DNA from 4 places in the Metabacillus flavus genome. Region 4 is predicted to be linked to each of the others. Evidence: riboswitches for the same ligand, from Rfam matches in the RefSeq annotation. Region 4 holds a riboswitch; each other region holds the start of a gene.
What was found. A riboswitch is a leader RNA that binds a small molecule or an ion and turns the genes downstream of it on or off. The one in region 4 is predicted to bind S-adenosylmethionine.
Positions count from the first base shown of each region.

Region 1: another riboswitch for S-adenosylmethionine. It lies ahead of mtnW (2,3-diketo-5-methylthiopentyl-1-phosphate enolase); the one in region 4 lies ahead of J9317_RS06625 (methionine biosynthesis PLP-dependent protein).
Region 2: another riboswitch for S-adenosylmethionine. It lies ahead of J9317_RS02605 (sugar ABC transporter substrate-binding protein); the one in region 4 lies ahead of J9317_RS06625 (methionine biosynthesis PLP-dependent protein).
Region 3: another riboswitch for S-adenosylmethionine. It lies ahead of J9317_RS04560 (Na+/H+ antiporter NhaC family protein); the one in region 4 lies ahead of J9317_RS06625 (methionine biosynthesis PLP-dependent protein).

Region 1 covers NZ_JAGVRK010000001.1:1,402,809-1,406,590, reverse strand. The annotation lists gene J9317_RS07265 (methylthioribulose 1-phosphate dehydratase) at 1-233, opposite strand, end outside; gene J9317_RS07260 (2-hydroxy-3-keto-5-methylthiopentenyl-1-phosphate phosphatase) at 230-892, opposite strand; gene mtnW (2,3-diketo-5-methylthiopentyl-1-phosphate enolase) at 889-2,130, opposite strand; SAM riboswitch class I at 2,314-2,426, opposite strand; gene J9317_RS07250 (pyridoxal phosphate-dependent aminotransferase) at 2,520-3,704, opposite strand.
Region 2 covers NZ_JAGVRK010000001.1:488,795-492,576, forward strand. The annotation lists gene J9317_RS02600 (YhgE/Pip family protein) at 1-1,015, shown strand, start outside; partial or broken gene J9317_RS20480 (hypothetical protein) at 1,184-1,342, opposite strand; SAM riboswitch class I at 1,454-1,616, shown strand; gene J9317_RS02605 (sugar ABC transporter substrate-binding protein) at 1,742-2,815, shown strand; gene J9317_RS02610 (sugar ABC transporter ATP-binding protein) at 2,835-3,782, shown strand, end outside.
Region 3 covers NZ_JAGVRK010000001.1:854,435-858,216, forward strand. The annotation lists gene bcaP (branched-chain amino acid transporter BcaP) at 1-451, shown strand, start outside; gene J9317_RS04550 (YqzG/YhdC family protein) at 537-866, shown strand; gene J9317_RS21005 (hypothetical protein) at 972-1,154, shown strand; SAM riboswitch class I at 1,338-1,446, shown strand; gene J9317_RS04560 (Na+/H+ antiporter NhaC family protein) at 1,584-2,930, shown strand; gene J9317_RS04565 (acyltransferase) at 3,616-3,782, shown strand, end outside.
Region 4 covers NZ_JAGVRK010000001.1:1,273,403-1,277,184, reverse strand. The annotation lists gene metC (cystathionine beta-lyase) at 308-1,513, opposite strand; gene J9317_RS06625 (methionine biosynthesis PLP-dependent protein) at 1,500-2,624, opposite strand; SAM riboswitch class I at 2,711-2,820, opposite strand; gene J9317_RS06620 (alpha/beta hydrolase) at 3,358-3,782, shown strand, end outside.

The DNA.
Region 1 (3,782 bases), 130 kb from region 4:
GACGGCTTCAGGGTCGTTTCTTCTGCCGGCTGCCCGCTGCCGTCAACAAGCAAAAAATCCTCCGAGCTTTCCTTCCGCTTATCCTTGCCGCTCGCTGTAACATAAAAGGTTAATGGCTCACTGCCCGTTTTGATTGCCAGATTGCCGCTTGTAGCAGGAAACCAATCTCTTCCCGCAAGCTCCCGTTTTACTTCAGCCAGCTCACGCCAGCGCTGTTCCATAATCGTCCTCATACACTCACCCTCCTCTTCTCTAAAATGCTCACTACATCATGGAATGTTTCAAACGGTTCGAATGATAAATGCTGCTCTTTAACCTTATCAAGCAAATAGTCCCGTGCAATGACAAAGTCAGCCATTTTTGCTGCTTCCAGGTCGGTAACAGAATCTCCAATTACAATGATTTCCTGATCAGTGCTTGCTATGCCGCGAATGATGGAGGGCTTGCAGCAGCCGCACTCCATTTCACACCCGCTGTCTGCATCACATGGATGCGGCCAATGAATAAGGATTTGTTCTCCTTGAAAGTCCGCCTCATTGCAAAAGATTTTTTGCTGCTCAATCTGACCATTAAGGAGAGGATGAACGAAAAAATCAATTCCTCCGCTAACAATGTACAATTCGATATTCTGCTCTTTTGCATAGGCTGCAAATTCAGTAAATCCTTCCCTAATTTCGGCTTGATCCAATAGGTAGCTGGTGATTTCCTCCCTTTTAGAAGAGGGCAGCAGGGAAAACATTTTACCGACCCCTTCTTTTACTGAAATGGTTCTATTCAGGACCTGATTCTTTAGCTCCTCCCATTCAGGAGGGGCAAACTGCTTCATGATTTCGATAATGTTGTCATTTATTGTGATGGTTCCATCGAAGTCGCAAAATATTACTGGCTTCATTTTGCAGCCTCGTACTGGCCCCAGAGTTTCAGGGCCTTTTCCAGATGCTCATCCGACCTTGCTTTTTCTTCGAGGGTTCTGCCTTCAAGAACCGCATCAACTGCTGAACGAAATGCTGCTGCTCCTCCTTTAGCTCCGTTCGGATGGCCATGAATCCCTCCCCCTGCATTAATGATGCTGTCATTCCCAAAATCTTTCATGATGACAGGCACCAGCCCGGGATGTATTCCGGCTGAGGGTACTGGAAATACTTTTTTGTACACAGAGGAGACTGTACACTCCTCAGCTATTCCAAGTGCTTCTTTTCTCTTTAGCGCTACGCTGCCGTAAGGGGACGGAAATAAAGAGAAATCAGCTCCGGCTAGGCGGGTTAGTTTTCCCAGAATTAAAGAATAGGAGAATCCGTAAAACTCTGATGCTGCGAACGCCCCGCTCACAGCAGGATGAGCCATGATAGGAACCGGCACTTCATCATCCTCTGCCAGGGATTGCAGAACATCCAGCCCGTAAGCATGAACATTGAACAGCAGTGCCGTTGCTCCAGCCTCAGCAGCCAATCTCGCTTTATCTCGGAGTTCGGATGTCCGTCCGGTCAGATTGACAGCATATAAAGAATTTTTTCCTGTCTCTTCCTTCAAAAGATTTATTATTTGTCTGCCTCGCTTGACCCTATCAAAGAATGGTGTCATGGGATTTTCAAACAAAATTTCGTCATCCTTAACCAAATCCATCCCGCCTGCAAGCTGATCATACAGCTGCTCCTCCAAATAACCTAAATCCTTGCCGATTACTCCTTTGAAAATACTCATCAGCAGCGGCCGGTTGTAAACATTAATTTTTTCTCTGATTCCGTCGATTCCAAATTTAGGACCAGGGAAATGCTTTGCCAGAGAGTCTGAGAACTCTAAGTCCACCAGCTTCACTTCACCGTCCAATGAAAGCTTCCCGAATACTGTCGTTAAAATGGCCGGCAGATCCGGACTGAAATTAACCGCCGGATAAGCAATTTTAATAAGCCCCTTTGTGTGTTTACCTCCAAGGTACGTGCTTGCGTCCCTGTCCTCCTCCAGCTCTGCAGCGGTAATGACTGTTCCCTTATGCTTTTTCAGCTGTTCTTTTTCAAGCTCCGGCAGATCAGTCCAAGAACCGATTGTTAGTCCGAGCGCTATGCCTTCTGCCTTTTTCTCTAAGTTTCCCTTCCGGTCATGAACAAGATAGGTTGCGATGATTTCACTCATTTTTGTCCCTCGCTTTTTTGCTTTTAAAAAATAAGCTCTGCTAGTCTTAGCTGCTGATTTCCGCTGCAAGCGTTCGCTCCAATCAACAGGTGTAAAAAAAATCAACTTAATGCCTTAACATAGCCTAAAAATAAAAAGCCTCTTCATCGCGAGAGAAGAGGCTTTGCATGATAATACTGCAGTACCTTATCCCTCAGCATGTCTGCTGCAAGAATTAGCACCGTGCCCGAACGTAAATGTCCTGGTCGGTTGCCGGGCTTCATAGGGCTAGTCCCTCCACCTGCTCTTGATAAGTACAATATGGACCTGCTAGATATCCGCAGGTTAAATTTTCAATTAATTTGGATTATTACAGGAATTGAATGCTCTGTCAACCTTTTTTACATTGTTTAATCTGCCATTGCAAATAAACCAAGCTTTGATATGCGGGCGGCTGCTTCCTCAATCCGGCTTTCGTCTGTCAGCAGACCTGCGCGGAGGTAGCCTTCTCCAAACTGCCCGAAGCCATTGCCAGGCGCAGTGACTACATGTGCTTTTTCTAAAAGAATATCGGAAAACTCCTGTGATGTGTATCCCTCAGGCACTTTAAGCCAGGCGAAAAAACTTCCCTTGGGCGCCTGAATATCCCAGCCGATGCCGCGAAAAGCTTTTACAAGTGTATTTCTGCGGTTTTCATACATTTGGACAAGTTCTTTTGTGCTTTCGCTCTCATCGAGCAGTGCTGCCTCTGCTGCATCCTGAATGGCACCAAACACACTTACATACATGTGGTCCTGATATAAATTGATCGCATCAATAACCGACGGATTGCCTGCTGCAAATGCCACTCTCCATCCGGCCATATTGAACGTCTTGGAAAGTGTATAGATTTCGATTCCAGTTTCCTTTGCGCCGGGTGTCTGAAGGAAACTGAGGGGCTTTTCACCATCAAAACCGATCGCTCCGTATGCAAAATCATGCACCATGCAGATATGATGTTTTTTCGCCAGTTCGACTGTCTTTTCGAAAAACTCTTTGCTGGCTGCAGCTCCTGTCGGGTTGTTCGGATAGTTCAGGAACATTAGCTTTGCGGAGTCCAGAATACCAGGCGGAATTTTTGTATAATCGGGGAAAAACTGGTTTTCTTCAAGCAAAGGCATTGTGTACATCTCCGCTTCTGCCATTTCTACCCCAGACCAGTAATCCGGATAGCCCGGATCTGGTACGAGAGCAATGTCTCCTGAATTCATAAGGCATTGTGGAAGCTCAACAAGACCCGCTTTTCCCCCAAAGAGGACGGCAATTTCAGTTTCGGGATCCAATAGAACCCCATATTCTCTTTCGTAAAACTTTGCTGCAGCTTCCTTCAGCGAATGTTTCCCTCTGAAGGGAGAATACTTGTGATTGGCCGGATCGCCTGAAGCCTTTTGAAGCGCCATTACAATATGCTCAGGCGTCGGCCGATCGGGATTCCCCTGGCCGAGGTTTATCACGTCATATCCAGCTTTCACTTTGGCGGCCGCCTTCATTGCTAACGCAGCAAAGAACTGCTCAGGCAAGCGTTTTAGCAAGCGGGATGGCTCAAAAAAATTCATTTATTCCACCTTCTCAAAAAATTCTTGAAATTCTAGTCCAAAATCATATAGTGTTAATAACAAAAAGTAAAGCTAAAA
Region 2 (3,782 bases), 780 kb from region 4:
ATCAGTTGCAAAATTGAATGCCGGAGCTGCGCAAGTAAGCAACGGAAATCAATCAGTGAATTCCGGATGGAAAGAGATGAAGTCTGGAGTCTCAGAGCTGTATGGCGGTACACAAAAAATCTACAGCGGAAACACGGAAGTAGATGCCGGGTGGAGGACCCTTACCGCAGGAGCGGGAGATCTTCATACGGGACTGGTTAAAGTCAGCGGCGGAAATGAAACTGTCAAGAATGGCTGGAGCCAGCTGACAGACGGAGTCACAAAAGTTGACGCCGGCGTTCTGAAGCTGAAGGAAGGAAGCGGCCAGCTTGCAGACGGTCTTGCTAGCGGAGCCGAGAAAACCGGAAGCATTAAAGCGGGGGACGACAACATTTCTATGTTCTCCTCACCTGTAAAACTCGCATCAGAAACAGTAAATGAATATGAATTTTATCGTGACTCAACCGCACCTTATATTTTGTCATTAGCATTATTCGCTGGCATTTTGCTTCTTACTTTTGTAACTGATTTCAAAAAGCCTGCAGAAGCCTCCGGCATTGGCTGGTATGCGGGCAAGCTTGGCCAAATGGCGATTTTTGCCGTCATTCAGGCACTTGTCCTTTCGATCTTTACTCTAGTTATTCTGCAGCTTCAAGTTGAAAACGCTTTCTATTTTATCCTATTCGCTGTTTTCGTCAGTCTCGTCTTCATGATTATCATCTTTGCCCTGACCGCTGTTGCAGGAACCATTGGCCGATTCCTCGCCTTTATTCTGGCTGTTGCACAGATAACCACAACCGGAGCAAGCCTGCCGGTCATCCTGCTGCCTGAGGGAGTTCAAGCAATCAGCGGCTGGCTTCCGTTTACCTATACGATTGCCGGGTTTAAAGCGGTCATCTCACTGGGGGATTCAAATTTGCTTTGGGGAAGTGTATGGGTATTGATTGGTTTTGCCCTTGTATTTGGAATTTTATCTGCTGTAACGATCTTTCTTCCTGGTCGTGCAGCGGATGAAAATTCGGAGCTCAAGGCATAAGAGAAAGAGAGAGAACCAGTTTTCGGACTGGTTCTCTTATTCTTTAGCTCTGTTAAACTTGGCTGTTGATTGCAGCTAGCAGGCGTTCGCTTATCCTTGGACTGGCGGTGAGCCTGCGGGGTCTCACCTGTCCGGCTGCTCCCGCTTGCGTCTCATCAACATAATGCTTTAACATAGCCTATTCTTTAAACCGGAATGCCGTCTCCACTTGTGTGTGACGGTTTGAGCCAGGCTGGAAATGCCGTTGATAAACTCCTCAGTTTTTTGAAGACCTTCAAAATTCACTTTCAGCATAAAGCAGGCATTTCCAGCAATCCTGTGGCAAAACCCATTTACTCCCGAGTGAATTGAAAGTTTTTTCAAAAAAATGTTGCAGGCTGTAAAAAATGGTGATAACATTCAGCTCAGGAAATAAAATTTCATACTATTCAGATTGCACTCTTATCCAGAGCAGGCGGAGGGATTTGGCCCTATGATGCCCAGCAACCGACCGTAATTCCGTCGCGAGACGGGGCGCGAAAGCAAGACGCGCCAGGGTTTTGACCCTGAAGGCACGGTGCTAATTCCAACAGAAAGGTTTTTACTTTCTGAGAGATAAGAGGCTTTAGAAGACGACTTTAATTCTTCAAGCCTCTTTCTTTATGAGAAAGGGGCTTTTCCTATTTTTCCGGTAAGAAAAGCCCTCGAAAGAACGTCCGGAATATTTCTATTAGGGGGAGTAAGATCATGACAAAAAAATATGCAAAGATCCTTCTGGCAGCGCTTCTCATTCTCGCCATGCTTGCAGGATGCCAGCCGAAAGTGGGCGAGCAGGCAGGAACAAAAGCAAAGGCAAGCAAAGACAATCCGCTTGCAGGAAAGAAAATCGCCCTTATTATGCAGCAGAACCTTGGAACGTTCTCAGCTCAATACATAGAAGGCGTTAAAGAGCAGACCGAAAAGTTTGGCGGCCAAACCGTTGTGTTCACATCTGACGGCGATCTGGCAAAAATGGCGTCCAATGTGGATGCCGCGGTTAATCAAGGGTTTGACGCGATTCTGATTGATCACGGAACGAAGGAAGCGCTGACTGCCGGTGTCGAAAAAGCGATCAGCAAAAACATTCCGGTTGTTGCGTTTGATGCAGGGGTGGAATCAAAGGGTGTAACGTCGATTGAACAGGGTGACCAGCAAATGGCACAGATGACGCTTGATCAGCTGGCTAAAGATTCAGGCGGAAAAGCGAACATCGTGAAAATCTGGGTGGCCGGATTTGCTCCGATGGAACGCCGCCAGATCGCGTATCAGCAATTTTTGAAAGAAAACACAGGCATTAAGGAAGTGGCCGCATTTGGTGCCGCAACCCAAAACACGGCTCTCGATACACAGGCCCAGATGGAAGCGATCCTGAAGCAGTATCCGAATAAAGGCGAGATTACAGCTGTTTGGGCAGCCTGGGATGAATTTGCAAAAGGGGCGGTTCGTGCTCTTGAGCAGGCGGGAAGAACGGATATTAAAGTGTATGGAATTGACATGAGTGATGAGGATCTTCAGATGATCCAAAAGGAAAACAGCCCATGGGTCGCTTCTGCCGCTGTCGATCCGAAAGACATCGGACGCATTCAGGTCCGTTACGCTTATCAGAAAATCAATGGGGACAGCGTGGAGGAAAAAGTGAAATTGAAGCCGGTATTTGTGACGAAGGAAGCCCTTCCGAAGGAGCAGGTGACAACGAATGACCTGGATCAGCACGTGGAAGGCTGGGGAAAAAGCGAGCAGGGGTATACGGATAAGCTGAAAAAGCTGGAAGAAGGAAAATAACAGAGAAGGAGGGAGAAGGATGAGCCTTCTGCAAATGAAAAACATCTCCAAATCATTCGGCCGTGTTAAGGCGCTGAAGGATGCGCATTTTGAACTGAAAAGCGGGGAAGTTCGTGCGCTGCTTGGAGCGAATGGAGCGGGGAAAAGCACGCTGATGAAAATCCTGTCAGGTGCCTATACGCAGGATGGCGGCGAAATTTTTGTAAACGGGCAGCCCGTTCAGATCCGCTCGCCAAAAGAAGCGAAGGAACTCGGAATCGACTGTGTGTACCAGGAAGTGGATACAGCGCTCGTTCCTCAGCTGTCGGTCGCTGACAACATCATGCTCGACTCCTTCTCCTCCTCCAAAAAATGGACGGTTTCCCGAAAGAAGCTGAATCGAGAGGCGAAGGAGGCTCTGAAGCTGCTGCAGGAGGACCGCATTTCGGTTATGAAAATGGCTTCTGAATTAACGCTTGCCCAGAAGCAAATGGTTCTCATCGCGCGGGCCCTTGTCCGCAAGGCGAAAATCATTATTTTTGATGAACCGACGGCACCGCTGTCAATTGAAGAAACGAAGCATTTTTTCTCGATTATCCAGAGGCTTGTGAAGCAGGGAGTCGGCTGTATCTTTATCTCCCACCGTCTTCCGGAAGTATTCGAGCTTTGCAATCGGATTACGGTAATGAGAGACGGAAGCACTATTCAAACATTTGAAACAGCAGAGGTCACGCAGGAGCAGATTATCGAGACCATGCTGGGCCGTGCCCTCACCCAGGAAATGCAGGAGGAGGGAACGGAGATCGGCCGAACCCTTCTCCAAGTAGATGGGCTGGAGGATGAAGAGCGCCTGAAGGGCATTTCGTTCTCTGTTTCAGCGGGGGAAGTCGTCGCAGTTGCCGGATTAGTCGGAGCGGGAAAAACAGAGCTTGCCAAAACGCTTTTCGGGCTGAACAACTGGAAGAAAGGCAAGGTTCTCTTAGACGGG
Region 3 (3,782 bases), 420 kb from region 4:
GACAACAGTTTTACTTGTTATGATGTATGGCCTGTCCCGTCTGTTTTATGCAATCAGCCGTGATGGTCTTCTGCCGAGCGGTTTATCAAAAATCAACAAAAAGACGCAGACTCCTGTCAAAACGACATACCTGGGCTGTTTGCTCGTTTCCCTTTTTGCAGGTTTTATACCGCTTGATGAATTAGCAAATTTAACAAGTATCGGTACTCTGTTTGCCTTTATGTCGGTTTCGATTGGGATCTTGGTTTTAAGAAAATCAGGAGAAGGGATGAAGGCAGGGTTTAAAACTCCATTCGTTCCAGTTGTGCCGATTTTAGCCTTCCTCTCCTGTGCGTATTTAATGCTCCAGCTTCAAATGCAAACTTGGATTGCCTTCCTGATTTGGCTGGCTGCCGGTTTAATTGTTTACTTCGTTTATGGAAGAAAACACAGTTTGTTAAACAAATCATAATTGGATAAAAAAGGCGTGCCGGATGCACGTCTTTTTTTTATTCGTTTGCGCAACCCTAAAAAGAAAAAGGGATGTGTCATGTACGATGAAAAAATGGATTTCCTGTTTTCTTATAGCAGGTATACTTGCAGGGATAGCTGAGCCTAGGCTTGTTTATTCAGCACACCAGCAGGAGCCCGCATATGCAAAGTGGTCTAAAATTGCTATACAAGAGGTTAAGCGTAAGTATCCGGATGCCAAGCTGCTGGATTATAAGCATATTGGCCGCGAAAAATTGGATGATGAATTGGCAGCAGAAAAATTTAAGCTCTGGATACGCCAGGGCAGCAGGGAATTCGGATTATTTGTAACAGTTGAATTTAATGAAAAGACCCAGAAAGTAAAATCCATTCATTTTAAAGAATCCGAACGTTGAAGCGGAAGCAGACCATCTGTAGTGGTCTGCTTTTTTGTAAAGGTTTCTAAATCTCAGAAAGCGGTATTAATTATTATTAGAAAATGCTTGAGACGGGGGAAACCAATGTACAGGAAGGACTTTTACGTTTTCGATGAGAATGGGCCAAAGCCTGCAGTTATTCGGAATTATAAGGAAACAGATTTTGAAGGACTGATTGCCATTCAGCAGAAGATACGGAGGGCTAATGGAATGGAAAAGTCCTTTTTTGAATCAATAGTAATAATTGTAAATATTCGAGTGCTATAATAATTGTCTGAAAACGATACAGTGCCCTTTTATATTAGAAATGAAAGGGTTTTCTATTTTTTGAATAGGAATATTATTTTCTTGAAAAAGTAAAATTCGCATCTTATTTTGTTTGACATTTATCCTGTCAGCCCTTAAGGTAGTAAAAGATTGTTTTTGAAAAGCCAATAAATTAATTCGAACTTCTTATCATGAGAGGCGGAGGGACTGGCCCTGCGATGCCTCGGCAGCGGACTTTTTTTGAAGAGTGCTGTGCCAAATCCAGCAAGCTCCAGAGCTTGGAAGATAAGAAGAGTGTCCTGAAAATTGTGTATTAAGGCCTCTTCTTAAAAGGATAAGAAGGGGTCTTTTTTATAAGGCGGATCTTCCGGCAGCAGGTGATGATAACCAGCAATGCTGGAAAAACAGAATAGCAGCGAGGTGGAGAAAATGGATTTAAATAACGGAACGAAAAGAAATCCGCTGGCTTTATTGCCATTGCTGATTTTTATATCGCTATTTATTTTAGCAGGTGTGATCACTGGGGACTTCTATAAGCTTCCGATGGTTGTAGCGATTCTTGTGGCAGTTGCAGTTGCCCTTTTTATGAATAGAAAAGAAAATTTGACATCAAAAGTTGAACGCTTTGCGAAGGGTGCAGGACATCCTGATATTATGATTATGGTATTTATCTACATCCTGGCCGGCGCTTTCTCGGAAGCGGCAAAAGGAATGGGTGCGGTAGAGTCGACAGTTAACCTGGCTTTAACGTATTTTCCTCAAAGCTTTTTAGTAGTAGGACTTTTCATCATTGCAGCATTTGTCTCAATCTCAATGGGTACATCAATGGGAACTATTGCAGCTCTTGGACCGATTGCAGCAGGAATCAGCGGTGAGACAGAAATTCCGGTTGCTCTGGCTGTTGCTTCTGTTATTGGGGGAGCGATGTTCGGAGACAATTTATCGTTTATTTCCGATACAACGATTGCAGCCGTACGCTCACAGAAAACCGAAATGCTGGACAAGTTTAAAACGAACTTTTTCATCGTCCTGCCGGCAGCAATTGTTACAGTTATCGTCCTGGTTGCCATTTCACTTGGGATGGATTCAGCAGTCGAACCAAAGGAGTTCAGTTTTGTAAAATTGCTCCCTTACATTGGGGTGCTCATCGCAGCACTCGCCGGGTTGAATGTTGTCGCCGTACTGGGCGGGGGAATTGTCTTAACAGGTGTTATCGGTCTGGCAGACGGAAGCTTCAATATCCTGACCTTCTCTCAAACCATGATGAAAGGCATCTCTGGAATGTCAGAGCTTATCATCCTGTCCGTCCTTATTGGAGGTATGGTAGAACTCATCAAGCATAATGGAGGAATTGCCTTCCTGCTGAACGCTATGACGAAAAACATCCGTACAAAAAAAGGCGCAGAGTTTGGAATTGCCGGACTTGTCAGTGCAACAAACCTATCAACTGCGAATAACACGATCTCAATTATCACAGCAGGACCGCTTGCGAAAAATATTGCCGATCAGTACGGCATAGATAAAAGAAAATCAGCAAGCATCTTGGATATTTTCTCTTGCAGTGTGCAGGGGCTGATTCCATACGGTGCCCAAATGCTGGCAGGGGCTCAGCTCGTAAAAGCTTCTCCGCTCAGCATTCTTCCGTACACATTCTATCCGATGCTGACTCTTCTATGCGGTATATTAGCCATAGCATTCGGCTTGCCAAGACTGAAACCGAAAGCTGGACACCGCCAAGCTGAAGCGGGAGAGATGAAAGAGAACTATACCAATTGATATTAAGAGCGGTACCCTTTTTCCAGGGTATCGCTTTTTTTAGTTGATAGAAGGCTGTGAGCAGCTTAGATATAACAAAATGGAGTTTGGAAACAATCCATAAATAGTACAGTTGAGGAATAGGTAAATAAGGGGCAGGAACGGCTAAATAACGTGCGCCGGCGGACAGAAAATGAAACAGCTAAATTTGGTTCCCGAACGGCTAAATAAGCGGGAGGAACGGCTAAATTGAAGAGCCGAACGGCCAAATAACGTGTGCCATCAAACAGAAAAAAATGTACCGGCTAAATAAGTGCTGGGAAGTTCGGAACAGCCAAATAGCGTGCGCCATTTGAAAAAAGTTTTCGGTGAGCACTTCAAAAATCAGCTGTTTGCCCTTTTAACTCCAAATTCCGACAAATTTCGCAAAGGATTGATTAGGTTTCATTAGAAACCTTGATAAACCGCTATTCTGCCTTTTACAACAATTAATGACAAAAACACCATTTTGCAAACATTTATGTTTAGTGATGACTATTTGCTTATGCAGGATGGCAGGGAGATAGCGCTTACAAGTGGAATGTCTCTATCTTAAGACCTTGCATCCAAAACGAGACCAAAGAAGCCTTTTAATAGAACGCCACCATTTCGGCCGCTTTTCAGATTAAAATGATGAAGGAGTCTTTTTAATAAAGGAGTGATCGTTATGGCAAAAGAGGCCAGTCAGAAGAGCGGTAAATCTTATTTGTTTGAAATTCATTTCCTGCGTGCCTTTGCTTGTTTAGCTGTTGTGGCGGTACACGTTTCCGCAACGAATTCTGGTATGAATAACGATACGTATGACTGGTTTTCGTATTTTCTGAACCAGATCGG
Region 4 (3,782 bases):
ATAATGATCAAAAATTTGGTGCCTGACCCTTACTGCTTCACCGCATCAGGGGACAGAGGGCTGCTTTCTGAAAACCATGCGCAGAAGCGGTCTGCAGATTTGGTACCGGAGCTTTAGTCCGGTAAAATTTAAGGGGACTGGCACCGTGCCAGTCCCCACATTCTTCACCGCAGCAGGGGACAAAGACTGTTCTCTGCCAGACCTTGCCGCAGTAAGGTTTAAACGATATGGTGCCGGAGCTTTACTTCTTTACCAGAGTGAGGGTCAGCCACCACCAGACACCCCGTTCAGCTAGCACCTCAGCCCCTCACCCACGCCCGCTTCCCTGAACACGCGCGTACTGCAGCGGCTTCGTTTTCGGCAGCAAATCCAGAGCTGATCCAAAGTCCTGAATCAGGTCCTCCGCTTTCTCAAGCCCTACACTGACTCGGAGCAATCCGTCGGTAATTCCTCTTGCATACCGCTCTTCCCTCGGCATTGCCGCATGTGACATCTTAGCAGGATAAGAGAGAATGGTTTCTACGGCGCCGAGGCTCACTGCAAAAACCGGAAGCTGGACGTTTTGGACGAGCTTTCGAACGGCATCCTCATCAGACAGCCTGAAGGAAAGCACGGCACCCGGTCCATCTGCCTGATAACGCTGTACGGAACAGCCGGGATGGAAGGAAAGACCCGGATAATAGACTTCTTCTACAGCCGGATGCCTTGACAAGAATGCGGCCAGCTTATGGGCAGATTCGGTCGATTGCTTCAAACGGACGTGAAGAGTTTTCAGGCCCCTCAGCACAAGCCAGGAATCCTGTGCCCCGAGAATGGCTCCAAAGGAATTTTGGAGTTTGTACAGCTGGTTTCCAAGCTCTTCATCTTTTACAGCAGCGAGCCCTGCCACGACATCACTGTGTCCCGCTAAAAATTTCGTGGCGCTGTGAAGAACAATGTCTACTCCTAGCCCCAGCGGACGCTGCAAAGCAGGTGTTAAAAACGTATTATCCAGAAACGTTAAACAGTTATTGGCTTTCGCAAGCTTTACAATTCCTTGGATATCCGTAATTTTCAGCAGCGGGTTGGATGGCGTTTCTAAATAAATCACTTTTGTATTCGGACGGATTTTCGACGCAACATTGTGAAGGTCGGTCATATCCACAAATGTATATTCGATTCCAAACCTGCTCAAAACCTCCGTCACCATCCGGTACGTTCCGCCGTAAACATCCTCCGTCACCAGGACATGATCTCCTTTTGATAATAAAAGAAAGGCAGTCGAAATCGCGCTCATACCGGATGAAAATGCAAATCCTCTCGTTCCGCCTTCAAGATCGGCAATTGCGTTCTCAAGCACTTCTCTCGTCGGGTTCCCTGATCGGGCATAATCGTATTTTCCGAATTGATCAAAATCAGACTGGTGAAAGGTGGACGATAAGTGTACGGGAACGCTCACCCCTCCCGTTTCTTTATCCGTTTTATGGCTATTGTGCAGCAGCTTTGTCTGGATGGACCAATCAGTATTGCTCAATTTTTTCCTCCTCCTTCACAGCCTGGAATGCCTGATTCAAATCAGCTTTGAGATCTTCTGCGTGCTCGATTCCTACCGAGAAACGCAGAAGCCTATTACAGACACCGTTTGCCGTACGAATTTCTTCTGGTATATCCATATGCGTCTGTGTGGCCGGATACGTCATCAAACTCTCAACTCCGCCAAGACTTTCTGCGAACGTAATCGTCTTCAAATTTTTTAAGAATGGATTTACCCATTCCTCCTTCGCGATCCGGAACGACAGCATGCCTCCTCGGCCCGGATAAAGTACATCGGTTACCTCCGGGGCTTCTTCCAGGAATCCGGCTACTTCAGCTGCATTCTGTTCATGCTGCCTCATCCGAAGCGCGAGCGTTTTTAATCCGCGGATCAAAAGCCATGAATCAAACGGTGCAAGAACCGCACCGATCGCATTATGATGGGAAGCGAGTTCCGCACAAAGCTCCTGCCCTTTTGCTACAACGATCCCAGCAAGGAGATCATTGTGCCCTCCAAGGTATTTTGTTGCACTGTGGATGACGATATCGGCTCCGCTTTTTAGCGGCTGCTGAATGACCGGTGTGTAAAACGTGTTATCTACAATCAGCAGCAGGCCGTGGCGCTTCGCCACTTCTGCTACTGCAGCAACATCCGCTTCCTGCATGAGCGGGTTGGTTGGCGTCTCCAGAAAAATGGCTTTTGTATTCGGCAGGATGCGTGCTTCTGCGCTTTCAAGATCTGTAAAGGTATCGTATTGAAAGGTTAGCCCATATTTGCGCCATTCCTGTTCAAACAGCCGGTACGTTCCTCCATAAATATCGGAAGAAACGATCAAATCATCTCCGGTTTTGAATAGGGCCATAATCGTTTGGATCGCCCCCATCCCAGAGCTGAAAGCAAAGCCCTGGTCTCCTCCTTCTAAATCGGCTAATGCTTTTTCCGCAATGGACCGGGTCGGGTTGCCGGTTCGTATGTAATCAAAACCGGTCGATTCCCCGATTCCCGCATGACGGTAAGCCGTCGTTAAATAAATGGGGGGATTTACCGCGCCAGTTGTCTGTTCACTGCGGTTGCCGATTTGGGCTAGGATCGTTTCAGTATGTTTTGTCATTTTACACCCTCGTTTCTGCAGAATAAGAATACAAAAAAGCCTTCCTCTTAAAAATAAGAAGAAGGCTTGTCGCTTAACAGTTCTTCTTCTCATCTCCCAAGCTCGCTTGCTGGATTTAGCACCTTGGCACGCCTAGAGCGTTCTGCCGGTTGCTGAGGTTTCGCAGGGCCAGTCCCTCCACCTCTCTGGATAAGAATAAATCGTCCGAAATATTATGAATTTTTTATAACTTTAACGCAATTCTATGAATTTTACAAGCGATTCATGTAAACTTTCCTGATTTCTCCGGAAAAGCATTTTTTCTTAAATCATGATAAAATAGGTGGAAGCGAATACAAAAACCAAAAGCGGAGGCGCCTTGCTCAGCCCCGACAAGCATAAGACAATCAGCCGGAGAAAGGCGTTTTTTCCTTTCGTAGGTTGAGTGGCTTATGACCTCGAGGGGCTAGGCGCCGGAGCTAGACGCAAAAACAAAGTAGAAACAACTTATCCATCACATTCCAAAAGCGGAGGCTCCTCAAGGAAGGATGTTCTGCTAAGTGCGCGGCGTCCTGCCGCAACGCAGAACTGACCTGCCTCCTGCAGGCCCCCGACAAGCATAAGACAATCAGCCGGAGAAAGGTGTTTTTTCCTTTCGGAGGTTGAGTGGCTTATGACCTCGAGGGGCTAGGCGCCGGAGCTAGACGCAAAAACTAAGTACAAACCTTACTTAACTCACCTGGAGGACTTACCTGTGGAGAAGCAAACTGGAATTGTCAAAGAATCTTCCTTTTTTTCAGAAGCATTGAACGAAGAACTGACTGTTCTTACATACCTGCCTAAAAGCTATTCACCGCTGTATAAGTACAGTTTGCTGATTGCGCAGGATGGACAGGATTATTTCAGGCTTGGGCGCATTGCCCGCCAGTATGAATCACTGCTTGAAAACGGCGAAACTGAAAATGTCATCATTGTCGGCATCCCATATAAGAACGTACAGGACCGCCGCGCAAAATATCATCCGGATGGCGAAAAATTTTCTGCTTATAAACGGTTTCTTGCTCATGAACTAGTCCCGTTTCTTGACCGGGAGTTCCCTACATATCAAGTCGGACAGGGCCGCGCACTCATTGGGGATTCACTTGCTGCCACAGTCGGATTTATGACAGCACTCGACTA